Regions from separate parts of the Rhizobium sp. MHM7A genome, predicted to be linked through region 1. Evidence: predicted binding sites of a transcription regulator. Region 1 holds the regulator's gene; each other region holds the start of a gene.

Region 1 (2,201 bases):
TCGTCATCGTCACCCACTCCATGCAGCAGGCCGCGCGCGTTTCGCAGCGCACCGCCATGTTCCACCTCGGCAACCTCGTCGAGGAGAACGACACCGACAAGATGTTCACCAATCCGGACGATCCACGTACCCAGGACTACATCATGGGTCGCTTCGGCTGATTGCGGCGATCCGAAGCCTTCCCGTTATTCGAGGACAAAGCCCAATGGCATCGACACATATTTATTCTGCCTATGATGATGATCTGAAGTTCCTGTCCAGGCGGATTTCCGAAATGGGCGGCCTGGCCGAACAGATGGTCGCGGAATCCGTCCGGGCGCTGGTCAACGGCGACACGGCGCTGGCGCAGAAGGTCATCTCCGACGATGTGATCCTTGATCACACCGAGCGCGAAATCGGCGACAAGGCGATCGTCACCATCGCCCGCCGCCAGCCGATGGCCGCAGACCTGCGCGAAATCATGGGTTCGATCCGCATCGCCGCCGATCTCGAACGCGTCGGCGACCTCGGCAAGAACACAGCCAAGCGCGTCATCGCCGTGCAGAGCACCGGCGTTCCCCGCAAGCTCGCCCGCGGTCTCGAGCACCTGTCCGAGCTGGCGCTGGTCCAGCTCAAGGAAGTGCTCGACGTCTATACGACGCGCGCCGCCGACAAGGCGACCGCCATCCGCGAACGCGATAACGAGATCGACGCGATGTACACGTCGCTGTTCCGCGAGCTGCTGACCTACATGATGGAAGATCCGCGCAACATCACGAGCTGCACGCATCTGCTCTTCTGCGCCAAGAACATCGAGCGCATCGGCGACCACGCCACCAACATCGCCGAGACTATCTACTACATGGCAACGGGCGCCCAGCCGGAAGGCGATCGCCCCAAGGATGACAGCGCCAACACTGTCGGCGCCGCGACGGAATAATCGTCACGAACCAGCGGACCGGGCCAGCCGCCCGGACCAACCACTTGCGTGCGCGCCCGTTCGGGGCGCGCAAAGAGGTCGCAGCCAATTTCTGAAGATGCGCAGGACGCCTGCTTAATCGCCCCGGTTTAAGGCTTTTGCGCGAGGAGACGGACACGCATGATCCCGAGAGTCGCAGTTGTTGAAGACGAGGAAGCCCTGAGCGTACTTCTTCGCTATAACCTGGAAGCGGAAGGCTTCGAGGTCGATACCATCCTGCGCGGCGACGAGGCCGAAATCAGGCTTCAGGAGCGCACGCCCGACCTTCTGATCCTCGACTGGATGCTGCCCGGCGTCTCCGGCATCGAACTCTGCCGGCGCCTGCGCATGCGGCCGGAAACCGAGCGGCTGCCGATCATCATGCTGACGGCGCGCGGCGAGGAGAGCGAGCGCGTGCGCGGGCTGTCCACCGGCGCCGACGATTACGTCGTGAAGCCGTTCTCGACCCCCGAACTCGTCGCCCGCGTCAAGGCGATGCTGCGCCGTGCCCGCCCTGAAGTGCTGTCGTCGGTGCTGAAATGCGGCGATATCGAGCTCGATCGCGAAACCCATCGCGTCCACCGCAAGAGCCGCGAGGTCCGCCTCGGACCGACCGAATTCCGCCTGCTGGAATTCCTGATGTCGTCGCCAGGCCGGGTCTTTTCCCGCTCGCAGCTGCTCGACGGCGTCTGGGGCCACGACATCTATGTCGACGAACGCACCGTCGACGTCCATGTCGGCCGCCTGCGCAAGGCGCTGAATTTCTCCAACATGCAGGACGTCATCCGCACCGTCCGCGGCGCCGGTTACTCGATGGAGGCCTGAGGTTGAGGAGAGTGCATGTGGCCGGCGCTCCCGCCCGTGCAGCGGTTCCCAGGCCCTTCATCGCACCGGCGCTGGGTATGAGCCAGCACGGCCTCACCTCGGTCATCCAGGCACCACCTCTCCTCCGTCATCCCAGGGCTTGACCCTGGGATCCATGCGGCTGGCGCTGCGGGAGGAACGATGGCATTCAGCTGCAGGGAAGTTATCGAAGCCGAGTGCCTGTTGTGGATCCCAGGGTCAAGCCCTGAGATGACGGAGTGTGGGTTGGCGTTCTAGCCTAACGCCCGCTGATGCAGCTTGTGAAGCGGCGCTTTTGCCGCAAATTCATCGCGCCTGCGAGGGCTGTGCGTCTCGGCGCCACCTCTCCATCGCGCCTGCAGAGCCAACCTGTCCAGGCACCATCTCCCCTCCGTCATCCCAGGGCTTGACCCTGGGATCC
Region 2 (2,201 bases), on a different contig from region 1:
CTGCACCGCAAAATGGGCGCATTGGCAAATGCGTCAATTTTTCCGCCGTTGCGCGGGGTGAACCAACCGGCGCATCTGCACCATGGCCATTGGCGTCGAAAGACTGGACGCATCGCTTGCCAGCATCAACTCATTGCTGCCGCGCTTGACCGCACGTGCAAGAACTTCGAACACGCTGGCTGTGGCAAGCTGCAATGCCTTTTCATCCTCGAGGCCTGACAGCAGGCGCGACAGAAAAACGGCGGCCAGCAGATCGCCGAGGCCATTCGGCGGGTTCTCGACGACGCGGTGCTCGGCAAGCAGCGCGTGACGGCCGGAAAGGTAGAGATTGCCGGTGCCGCCTGCCATCATGGGCACCGCCGAGGTGACGAGCATACGCGACGGTCCGAGCGCCAGTGCCGCCTCCATGATTGCGCTGTTGTCGTCGAGCGCTGCTCCCGACAGCCAGGCGAGCTCGTACCGATTCGGCGTCGCGAGCGAAGCCAGCGGGATGAGATGATCGCGAATGGCCTCCGCCGTCGCTTCGGGCACGTAGAGGCCGCCGAGATCGCCCATGACAGGGTCACAGACATAAAGCAGTTCGGGATTGTTCTGCCGGAGCGCAGCGATCAGCCGGGCGACGGAGCGTGCCTGGGCGGCATTGCCGAAATAGCCCGAAAGCACCGCCCTCACTTCACCGATCCACGGCGCGCGGATCAGATCGTCGATCGCCGCGTCGAAGTCCGCTTCGGCAAATGTCAGCCGCGTCGAACGGCCATGGCCGGGATGCCAGGGCAGAACGACGGTCGGCAGCGCCCAGACCGGATGGCCGAGCGTCTCCAGCGCAAACACCGCCGCCCGGTTCCCAACCGAGCCGCGCACGACATGGCTGGAAATAACAATGACTGCTCCCGCTGCATTTTCCGACATGAAACCGAGGTCCGAAATGATGATGGCGTTTGATGATCTTTTTGACGCCGGCCTGTCAACCATTCTTCACGTGAGCATGAAAATGTGCAGCGGAAGCAAACCCCGGAGAGGGCCGTCCAAACTCGCTTCGAAAGCGAAAAATCTCTGATAATTCCCATTTCCGCGGTCAGAAAAGCATCAAAACAATCACCGCGGCCACGATTTTAGGGATTTTTTCGAGAAATCTTCTGCTAGCTTGCGACAAAATCAGTCCATTGCGGGGAGGCGACTCATGGCTGCCAGAAACAATCCGAAACGAGAAAAGCAGATCGAAACTGCGCGCAAGATCGCTGAGGCGGTGAGCGAACCTCATCTCGATCCGGAAATTCTTTTCGGCCGCGCCAGCAATGATGACCTCGAACTCTATGCGCCCGACATGCTGGCGCGCGCCGCCGTACATTCGGCAAAGGAACTTGCTGCGTGGAACGGCAAGGCGCCCCGCGTCAGCATCGACACAATTGCCGAGGTGACGCCTGGCGGCACCGCCGTCTCGGTGCTGTCGGTGACTGACCACAACATGCCTTTCCTATATGAGTCGGTCATGGGTGAGGTGACGAGCACCTACCGCGATCTCTTCATGGCCGTGCATCCCATCCTCGTCATGGAAAAGGGCAAAGCCCCCGCGCTCTATTCCGCCGACCACCCGAGCGATCCGGCCACGCGCGTCAGCCATATCCAGCTGCATATCGCCCCGCTGAACTCCGCCCAGGCTGCCGATCTCGTCAAACGCGTCCAGGCCGTGCTCGAACAGGTCCGCCTTTCGGTCTCGGACTGGAAGCCGATGCTTGCCAAGCTCGACGGGGTGATCGCCGAACTTTCGGCCAATGGCGCCGGCCGCAGGAAGGCCGAACATGCCGAAGCGGTTGCCTTCCTGGCCTGGCTGCGCGACGAAAATTTCACCTTCCTCGGCATGCGCGAATATGTCTATTCGGGCAAGGGGGCCGACGCCAAGGTCGAGCGGGACAAGGGCGCCGGCCTTGGCATCCTTTCCAACCCCGACGTTCTCGTGCTGCGCACCGGCAAGGACGCCGTGACCACGACGCCGGAGATTCTCGCCTTCCTCGACGGCCCCGACTTTTTGATCGTCACCAAGGCGAACGTAAAGTCGATCGTTCATCGCCGCGCCTATATGGATTACGTTGGCGTCAAGCGCTTCGACGCTCAGGGCAATGTCACAGGGGAACTCCGCATCGTTGGCCTCTTCACCTCGACAGCCTATACCTCGCTCGCCTCCGAAATCCCGCTGCTGCGGT
Region 3 (2,201 bases), on a different contig from region 1:
CCTGCATAGCCCGGCCGAGGGCTCGATAGAAGCACCCCTGACGGTTCTCGCTGATCTCCAGCGGCAAGGCCTGGTCCGTCACGTGGGCTTGAGCAACGCCACATCGAAACAGGTTATCGAAGGCCGTGGGATCACCGAGATCGTCTGCGTGCAGAACCACTATAATCTGGCGCATCGGACCGACGACGGACTGATCGACGATCTTGCCGGTCAAAGCACTGCCTATGTGCCGTTCTTCCCGCTCGGTGGGTTTACGCCGCTGCAGTCGTCCACGCTCTCCAATGTCGCCGCGCGTCTCGGTGCGACGCCGATGCAGGTAGCGCTCGCCTGGCTGCTGCAGCGTGCACCCAATATCCTGCTGATCCCCGGCACGTCCTCGCTCGGCCATCTCAGGGAGAATCTCGCCGCTGCCCGGTTGGTGCTGCCGGATGATGCTGTTGAGGAGCTGAACCGAATGGCCGATATGGCCGCCTGACGGTCGCCCGTGGTTCAGGTCGCTACGCAGCGGTTCTCGCGCCGCCGATCTTGCGGGACGTCGCGGCTATGCTTTCAATAGCGCTCCGGTACAAGCATTTCGGCCGGAACCGGCGCCCTGATGTAATCGGCATGGCGGATACGATCCGGCAGCTGAATTTCAGGCTTCGGCACATCCTCATAGGGAATCTGATCAAGAAGATGGGCGATGCAGTTCAGCCGCGCCCGTTTCTTGTCGACGGCCTGCACCACCCACCAGGGCGCTTCCCTGGTGTGTGTGCGCGCTAGCATTTCTTCCTTGGCCTTGGTATATTCTTCCCAGTGGATGCGGCTTTCCATATCCATCGGCGAAAGCTTCCACTGCTTCAGCGGATCGTGGATGCGCATCTTGAAGCGGAATTCCTGTTCCTCGTCGGTGATCGAGAACCAGTATTTGATCAGCACGATCCCGGACCGGACGAGCATCCGTTCGAATTCGGGCACCGAGCGGAAAAACTCCTCGAGTTCGTCAGGGGTGCAGAACCCCATCACGCGCTCGACGCCGGCGCGGTTGTACCAACTGCGGTCGAAGAGCACGATCTCGCCGGCGGTGGGAAGATGCGGAACATAACGCTGGAAATACCATTGATGGCGTTCCCGTTCGGTCGGAGCGGGCAGTGCCACCGTCCGGCAGACGCGCGGGTTGAGCCTTTGGGTCACGCGCTTGATCGCGCCGCCCTTGCCGGCCGAATCCCGGCCTTCGAAAAGCACGACGACCTTGAGCTTCTTGTACTGAACCCAATCCTGCAGCCGCACCAGCTCATGCTGCAGCCGGAACAGCTCGCGGAAGTAAATCTTTCGGTCGAGCGTCTGCTCCGCCGGTTCCGTCATTCCTTCGACGACCAGATCGCCCAGCCGGTCTTCTTCCATCTGCATTTCCAGCTCCTCATCGAAGCTGTCGGCGATTTCGGCCTTTATCCGGCTGAGCTGGTCCTGATCTTTTTGAGACATGGTCTTTTCCCTTTTGCTTTTTTTGACAGGAGCATGTCACTGCGAAGTTTGTGTGACGGTTCGGCCGACCGAGAGCTGGAACAGCGGACTCCCGATTTGGCGCTAACGCATCGGCTTGCTGGAGAGAGTTGCTTGCGTCACTCCAATCTCTTGATAAACTTCAACCATGGAATGAAGCGCAAGTATCTGCAAGCAGAGGGAGAAAGGAAGTGGGGTCCGGATGGCGATCGTAACGCTGGATCATTTCGCCCGCTGTGTCGGGGAAGGCTTCGAAGTCGATATGGGGACAGGATGCCTTGTTTTTACGCTGACCGAGGCACGGCCCTTGCCCGAGCGGGGCTTCGCAGGGATGGTGAGAGCGCCGTTTTCATTGCTGTTTCGCAGTGCGTCAAAGGTGCTGTTGCCACAACAGATTTACAGGCTGCGTAGCGCCACACTTGGGATTCTCGATATTTTCCTTGTACCGGTCGCCAGGGACAAAGACGGGATCATCTATCAGGCCGTCTTCAATTAACGCCTGACGGCTCATCCGCCGGCTCTGGCAGGAGCCGGTGCGAGCGCCATTCCATACGAATGTGGGTAACGGTCGTTTTAATCACCACGAATCCCAAGGCCATATAAAGGTCGTATGCGCGCGTGTTGTTTCGATCGACATGCAGTGCGATTCCCGGGATTTCCCTTGTCACTGCCGCATGTTGAATGGCTTTCAGTGTCCCGGAGCCCAGACCCAGATTACG
Region 4 (2,201 bases), on a different contig from region 1:
GGCGCGCGAACCATATTCGTAGATCGATTCCATGTTGAGATTGCGCTGCCCCGGCCAGGCGGCCGCGCCGACGATTTCCGACAGCAGGTTTTCGGAAGCCGGATCGCCTTCGAGGATGCAGCTCTCGCCGCCCTCCTCGTAATTGATGACGAACTGCACGGCGACGTGAGCGTCGCCCGGCCACTTCGGATCGGGCGTCTGACGCCCGTAGCCGACGAGATTGCGCGGGTAGGTCTCGGATACCATCAAATCACCTTCTGAAAAGACGGGGAACGGTATCATCCGCAGCCGGAATGTCGAGACGGAAACTGCGCAGCAGAATTTCTATATGTTTCACAGTCGCTTAGCTTGATACCTGCTCAGGCGATCCTGCGCGCGCTGACCTTGCCCATGGGGTGGAGCGAGTGAACGCGGAAGGGACCGCCGGTGCCCTCCTCGATCATCAAAGCCACATTCGAAACCGTCACCGGCTCTCTCAAGACAGGCTCGAAGATCGTCCGCAGCACCAGCTCGATGCGGGGCATGTCAATCGCATTGATGGGGCCAGTCACCGGCATATGGAAGCGGAACTCCTCCATCACGTAAGGATTGCCCCAACGATGCAGATTGGCGAATTGCGCCGCCGACAACCCGTCGGGATCGCTGCGTTCGATGTCGGCTTCACTCAGCGGCGCCCGGAAACGATCGAACTCCTGAACGATCGCCGAAGCCAGATACTGGATCTGCTCACAGGGAGCGCTCGGCATCAGGCTGTAGAAATTGCCGAGCCGGGCGATTTCCAGATGTGGAATCCGGAAGGGGGCGTATGTCCCCGCAAAACGCATAAGATCGCGCAGGAGTTGCGCCTCCGACGTCTCAGCGGACAGGTGGAAAGGCGCCTTTAGAACGCCGTGAAAACCATAGCGCCGCGGCACGGCGGTATAAAAGGCGATCTCATGAATGCCGAGGCCGCGCACGGCCGGAGGCTCCACCATATCGCCCGAAAACACGTTTCGGCCAAGCCAATTGGCGGCCACGAGCGACAGCCGATCGCTCGCCGGAGGCGTGAAGCAAATGGCATAGCGCATGCGATTTCCTCCATACAAGGAAGTGAGCACCGGTGAAATCCGGCGCTGCCGATGCGCAAGCAGATAGGTGATTTGCATGACAGAATAACGAAACGCAGCTGTATCTAATTCACGTTTAACGTGAAGCGACAGCGATATGGCTTGAAATCGCGAAGCTTTCCGGCAGCGAAAACTCGCAATCTGTATCGCCCGCGATGCAAACCGCAGCCTCCGCCAGCCGATGGGCCAGCCCGAAGCTGACCTTGAAACCGCCAGTCAACGCGATCAGGCGGGGATGGACGGGATGGCGGCCGATCATCGGATCGCGGTCGATCGCCTTCGGGCGAAGCCCCGCCCAGCGTTCGACGACGGGCGCATCGCGAAGGATCGGCGCGATGGCGCGCGCCGCCTCGATCAGCGCATCGAGTTGTGCGTCGGTCGAGCCGGGATCGTCAAAGCGGTTCTCGCTGGTGCTGCCGATTGCCGCAAACCCGCCTTCATGCGCCACAACATAGAGCCCATCGAGGAAGATTGTCGGCAGCGCCGGGTCGATATCGGCCCTCAACAGCGCCGCCTGCCCCTTCACCGGCTGGCCGAGCGGCTTTTTCGCCCCCGGTGTCAACTCCTGCAGCAACGGAAAGGACTTATGGCCGGCGGCCAGGATGCAGCGGCTGAAAGCAATGGGTTCGCCGCCAATCTCCGCCGTGCCGCGATCGGGATCGACGGCGGCAACGGCCGCATGTTCCATGATGCGCACGCATTTTGCCCGCCGCAGCAAGGCGATGAGCGCTGAGATCAATGAGCGGGGTGCGACGCGGGCCGCAAGCGTGTCGTGCACGAAGCCGTTCTCGCCGGCAGATATGTCAGGCCAACCATCGATCGGCGGCCTGTCGATGACATGCCAGTGGAAGCGGCGCTCGCCGGCCCGCCAATGGCAGTCGGCATCCTCGGAATGACCGCGGGCGATGCGATTGAGATGCGGCTTCGGCAGCGGGATCAGCCGCCCGGAACGGCGGTAGCCGGCGGAAACTCCCGTCTCGGCTTCGAGTGCGGCGATTTCAGTTTCGAGCGAAACCAGGGCATCGAACTGGAACTGCTTCTTCACTGACCACCGGTCCGGCATATGCGGCATCAGCGCGCCCAGCAGGCCGCCGC

The links. The regulator PhoB, encoded in region 1, activates phosphate uptake and scavenging genes when phosphate is short. The targets are predictions, from matches to a motif close to TGTCATNNANCTGTCAT.
Region 2: the regulator PhoB is predicted to act here: its motif matches at 963-979, upstream of FFR93_RS32770 (NAD-glutamate dehydrogenase).
Region 3: the regulator PhoB is predicted to act here: its motif matches at 1,487-1,503, upstream of ppk2 (polyphosphate kinase 2).
Region 4: the regulator PhoB is predicted to act here: its motif matches at 1,144-1,160, upstream of FFR93_RS08875 (DUF1045 domain-containing protein).

The regions. Positions count from the first base shown of each region.
Region 1 is NZ_VCHT01000010.1:65,873-68,073, forward strand. Features, by position in the region: gene pstB (phosphate ABC transporter ATP-binding protein PstB) at 1-161, shown strand, start outside; gene phoU (phosphate signaling complex protein PhoU) at 206-919, shown strand; gene phoB (phosphate regulon transcriptional regulator PhoB) at 1,079-1,762, shown strand.
Region 2 is NZ_VCHT01000015.1:85,412-87,612, forward strand. Features, by position in the region: gene pdxY (pyridoxal kinase PdxY) at 34-909, opposite strand; gene FFR93_RS32770 (NAD-glutamate dehydrogenase) at 1,181-2,201, shown strand, end outside.
Region 3 is NZ_VCHT01000013.1:89,592-91,792, reverse strand. Features, by position in the region: gene FFR93_RS31025 (aldo/keto reductase family oxidoreductase) at 1-475, shown strand, start outside; gene ppk2 (polyphosphate kinase 2) at 550-1,464, opposite strand; gene FFR93_RS31015 (hypothetical protein) at 1,685-1,978, shown strand; gene FFR93_RS31010 (N-acetyltransferase) at 1,971-2,201, opposite strand, start outside.
Region 4 is NZ_VCHT01000002.1:136,712-138,912, reverse strand. Features, by position in the region: gene puuE (allantoinase PuuE) at 1-246, opposite strand, end outside; gene FFR93_RS08875 (DUF1045 domain-containing protein) at 360-1,067, opposite strand; gene FFR93_RS08870 (FAD-binding oxidoreductase) at 1,183-2,201, opposite strand, start outside.